DNA from 2 places in the Micromonospora sp. URMC 103 genome. Region 2 is predicted to be linked to the other one. Evidence: predicted binding sites of a transcription regulator. Region 2 holds the regulator's gene; the other holds the start of a gene.
The links. Region 2 encodes HrcA, which represses chaperone genes, less so after heat shock. Its sites were predicted from a motif close to GGTTNGCACNCTCNNNNNGAGNGTGCNAACC; they were not measured.

Region 1: the regulator HrcA is predicted to act here: its motif matches at 1,162-1,192, upstream of groES (co-chaperone GroES).

The regions. Positions count from the first base shown of each region.
Region 1 covers NZ_JBPQTR010000006.1:524,024-526,419, reverse strand. The annotation lists gene ACSNOA_RS28665 (THUMP-like domain-containing protein) at 1-1,076, opposite strand, end outside; gene groES (co-chaperone GroES) at 1,327-1,641, shown strand; gene groL (chaperonin GroEL) at 1,711-2,396, shown strand, end outside.
Region 2 covers NZ_JBPQTR010000005.1:2,748,530-2,750,925, forward strand. The annotation lists gene dnaJ (molecular chaperone DnaJ) at 1-681, opposite strand, end outside; gene hrcA (heat-inducible transcriptional repressor HrcA) at 754-1,776, opposite strand; gene ACSNOA_RS25930 (DUF4870 domain-containing protein) at 2,070-2,396, shown strand, end outside.

The DNA.
Region 1 (2,396 bases), on a different contig from region 2:
GCCGAGCCGCGCTTGAGGATCTCCACACGGCCGACGCGTCGTTCCCGCAGGAGCGCGCGCAGCCGCTTCAGCGAGAACGGGAGCACGTCGGTGACCTCCAGGCAGCGGGTGAACGGGCTCTGCGCGGGGGTGTCCGCGTACAGGTAGGCGATGGCGGGGTCGGCCAGGGTCGCGCCGAGGTCGTCGGCCAGTTCGGCGATCAGGTGCGCGCGTACCACGGCGGGGTCGGGGTCGTGCAGGAAGCGGCGTACCGGCCCCACGGCCGCCTCCCGGTCGCCCGCGCCGGTGAGCTGGCGGGCGGGCGTCGCGGGGTCGTCCCGGAGGAGCGTGGCGCGCCGGGGCACCTCGGCGAGCCGGCCGCACCAGAGCGCCGCCTCGACGAGGTCGCCGTCCACGCCGACCCACTCGGCCTCGGCGCCGGCGGGAATCAGCCGATGGTCGATCCCCGGCGCCACCTTCACGACGGTGCGCGGCACCCGCTCGGCGAGCGCCGTCACGAAGTCCCAGGACGGCGAGTAGGCGTTCGGGTCGAAGAGCCGCCGGCCGGTGCCGGCGGCCCGCCGGGCCGGGTCGCAGAAGACCGCGTCGACCCGGCTCACGTCGAACGCGGTGGCGTCGCCGCACTCGACGGTGAAGAGGTCGGACAGCCCGGCCGCCTCGGCGTTGGCCGCGGCCATGGCGGCGGTCAGCGGGTCGGCCTCCACCCCGTACACGCGGATGCCCGCGCGGGCGGCGGCGAGCGCGTCGGCGCCGAGCCCGCAGCCGAGGTCGGCGAGGCTGCCCACCCCGGCGGCGCGGAGGCGCTCGGCGCGCCGTGCGGCGACCACGCCCCGGGTGGCCTGTTCCAGGCCGGCGCGGGTGAGGAACATCCCGGCCGCCGCGGGCCCGAACTTGCCCGCGGCCCGGCGGCGCAGCGCGACCTGGGTGAGCGCCGCCGCCGCGAGCCCGGCGGGCACCCCGGCCGCGCGGAGCGCGGACGCCGCGGCCAGCGGGTCGGCGTCGGCCACCCGCGCCGCCGCGTCGAGCGCGGCCGTTCCCTCGGGGGTACGCAGGGCGGCGAGCTGGTCGAGATCCACCCGGTCATTGTGGTGGCCGGCCGCGACGCGCCGCCCTGGGGGTTGGCACTCTCCTTGACGGAGTGCTAGCCACGGAATAACCTGCGATTAGCACTCTCACCCCGAGGGTGCCAGCTTCCGGGTCCTGGTGACTCGGTGGCTGAACGCCAGGCGGACCGGCACCCGCGACGACGGCCCCGCCCGGTGGCATGTGGCAGATTGACCTGGCCGGCCCCGCCGGCCGGCACAGAAACCAGTACCCCAGGAGGGTATGCCCGTGACTACCGCGACCAAGGTTGCGATCAAGCCGCTCGAGGACCGGATCCTGGTCCAGGCGAACGAGGCTGAGACCACCACGGCGTCGGGCATCGTGATCCCCGACACCGCCAAGGAGAAGCCGCAGGAGGGCACCGTCCTCGCTGTCGGCCCGGGCCGCGTCGACGACAAGGGCAACCGGATCCCGGTTGACGTCAAGGTCGGCGACACCGTCATCTACTCGAAGTACGGCGGCACCGAGGTCAAGTACGCCGGCGAGGAGTACCTGGTGCTCTCCGCCCGCGACGTCCTCGCGGTCATCGAGAAGTAAGCAACCGATCAGTGTCGTTGCCCCGGTCCGGTTCGCCGGGCCGGGGCACCGCCGCTTGAAGGGACATCCATGGCGAAGATCCTGAGCTTCTCGGACGACGCCCGACACCTGCTGGAGCACGGTGTCAACGCCCTCGCGGACGCGGTGAAGGTCACCCTCGGCCCGCGCGGGCGCAACGTCGTCCTGGACAAGAAATTCGGTGCGCCGACGATCACCAACGATGGTGTGACCATCGCCAAGGAGATCGAGCTCACCAACCCGTACGAGAACCTCGGCGCGCAGCTGGTCAAGGAGGTGGCGACCAAGACCAACGACGTCGCCGGCGACGGGACCACCACCGCGACCGTGCTCGCCCAGGCCATGGTCCGTGAGGGCCTGCGCAACGTGGCCGCCGGCGCCAACCCGACCGGCCTCAAGCGGGGCATCGACGCGGCGGCCGGCAAGGTCTCCGAGGCGCTGCTCGGCCGGGCCGTCGAGGTGGCCGGCCGGGAGTCCATCGCGCACGTCGCGACGGTCTCCGCGCAGGACGCGGCCATCGGCGACCTGATCGCCGAGGCGATGGAGAAGGTCGGCCGCGACGGCGTCATCACCGTCGAGGAGGGCTCCACCCTCGCCACCGAGCTGGACGTGACCGAGGGTCTCCAGTTCGACAAGGGCTTCATCTCCCCGAACTTCGTCACCGACGCGGAGGCGCAGGAGTCGGTCCTGGAGGACCCGTACATCCTGATCACCACGCAGAAGATCTCGGCGATCGA
Region 2 (2,396 bases):
GCCGGCCGGGATCTTCACGGTCAGCGAGCGGCGGGTGCGCACCCGGCCGTCGCCGGCGCAGGTCGGGCAGGGGTGCGGGATGGTGGTGCCGTAGCCCTGGCAGACGGTGCACGGCCGGGCGGAGACCACCTGGCCGAGGAACGTGCGCTGCACCGACTGCACCTCGCCCCGGCCGCCGCACGCCTCGCAGGTGGCGAGGTGCGTGCCGGCGGCCGTGCCGGCGCCCGAGCAGGTGGTGCACAGGACCGCGGTGTCGACCGTGATGGGCGCCTCGACGCCGAACGCCGTCTCGTGCAGGTCCAGTTCGAGACGCAGGATCGCGTCGGCGCCCGGCCGGGTACGCGGGCGCGGCCCCCGCGCGCCGCCGGCCGCCCCGCCGAAGAAGGCGTCCATGATGTCCTGGAACCCGACGAACGGGCCGGCGCCGCCGGGACCACCCGGGCCGCCCGCGCCCCCGCCGCCCGGGGCGAGCGGGTCGCCGCCCAGGTCGACGATCTGCCGTTTCCGGTCGTCCGAGAGGACCTCGTACGCGGCGTTGATGTCCTTGAACTTCTCCTGGGCCTCCGGGTCCGGATTGACGTCCGGGTGGAACTGGCGCGCCAGCTTGCGGTAGGCGCGCTTGATCTCGTCGTCGGAGGCGTCCCGGCTCACGCCGAGAATGCCGTAGTAGTCCCTGGCCACTGCGTTCCGTGTCCTCATGTTCGTCTCGCGTTGCGCCGGCCGCCGGCCGGGACGGCCGTCGGTGCTGCCTGGTCAGTTCTGGGCCAGCAGGTCGCCCACGTAGCGTGCCACGGCCCTCACCGTGGCGATGGTGCCGGGGTAGTCCATCCGGGTCGGCCCGAGCACGCCGAGGCCACCCACGATGGTGGCGCCCGGCCCGTAGCCGGTGCTCACCACCGAGGCGGCGCGGAGGTTGTCGATCTCGTTCTCGTCGCCGATGCGGACCCGCGTGGTGCTCGGCTCGACCTCGCCGATGAGCTTGAGCAGTACGACCTCCTCCTCGAGCGCCTCGAGGATCGGTCGCAGCGAGCCCTGGAAGTCGAGGAGGCCGCCGCGGGTGAGGTTGGCCGTGCCGGCCAACGCGATCCGCTCCTCGTGCCGCTCGACGAGGGTCTCCAGCAGCACGCTGGCGAGGGTGGCCATGGCGGCGCGCCGGTCGGGGGTCGCCTCGTCGACCAGCGCCTGCACGAGCGGCGGCGTGTCCGACAGCCGGGTGCCGACCAGCTTCTCGTTGACCACCCGGCGCAGGTCGGTGACGTCGTCGGCGGGGATCGGCGCGGGCATCTCGACCAGCCGCTGCTCGACCCGCCCGGTGTCGGCGATCATCACGAGCATCAGGCGAGTGGTGGAGATCGGCACCAGCTCCAGGTGCCGGACGGAGGAGCGGGCCAGGCTCGGGTACTGCACGACGGCGACCTGCCGGGTCAGCTGGGCCAGCAGGCGGACCGTGCGGTGCACCACGTCGTCCAGGTCGACGGCGCCGACCAGGAAGCGCTCGATGGCACGGCGCTCGGCGGGGCTGAGCGGCTTCACCCGGGACAGCCGGTCGACGAACAGCCGGTAGCCGCGGTCGGTGGGCACCCGACCGGCGCTGGTGTGCGGCTGCCGGATGTAGCCTTCCTCCTCGAGCACCGCCATGTCGTTGCGGACCGTCGCCGGAGAGACCCCGAGCTGGTGCCGCTCGACGAGCGCGCGGCTGCCGACCGGCTCCTGCGTGGCGACGTAGTCCTCCACGATCGCGCGGAGCACGGCGAGCTTACGGTCGTCGAGACCCATCCTCCCCACCTCCTACGCGCGTCGGCCCCCGGCGCTCGGCACCGCGGGCGGGCGTTCCTGGCACTCGACTGTAGCGAGTGCCAGTCTACGTCGGCGGGCCCGCCGACGCGATGATCAACGACGGACGACCGGTGCGGCACGGTCCACGTCACCGCCGCCCGGGCGCCGCCGCCCGGCCGAAAGGCGCCGCGGGACGGGGCCCGAGCGGGTCGCCCATGGACGGCCGATCGGCCCCACTGGCCCGTCGGGCTCGCTCTGGCGTGACGTTGCCGGCGGCCCCTACCGTGACGTGCATGACTGAACCACCTCGCCCTCCCGGCACGGGTGAACCCGGCGGTCCGCCGCCGGAGCCGACCCCGCCGCCGGCCGCACCCGGCCCGTCCGCCACGGACGAGCCCCCCACCGCACCACTGTCCGGGGCCGCCGACCCGGGTGGCTATCCCCCGCCCGGGGGCTATCCGCCACCCGCCGGTGGCCAGGGGTCGCCGGGCGGCTACCCGCCCCCAGGTGGTGGCGTCCCGCCGGGGGGCTACCCGCCGCCCGGCGTCGGGTATCCGACCGGCGGCTACGGCCCGGCCGGCGGCAACGACGACAAGACCTGGGCCCTGGTCGCCCACTTC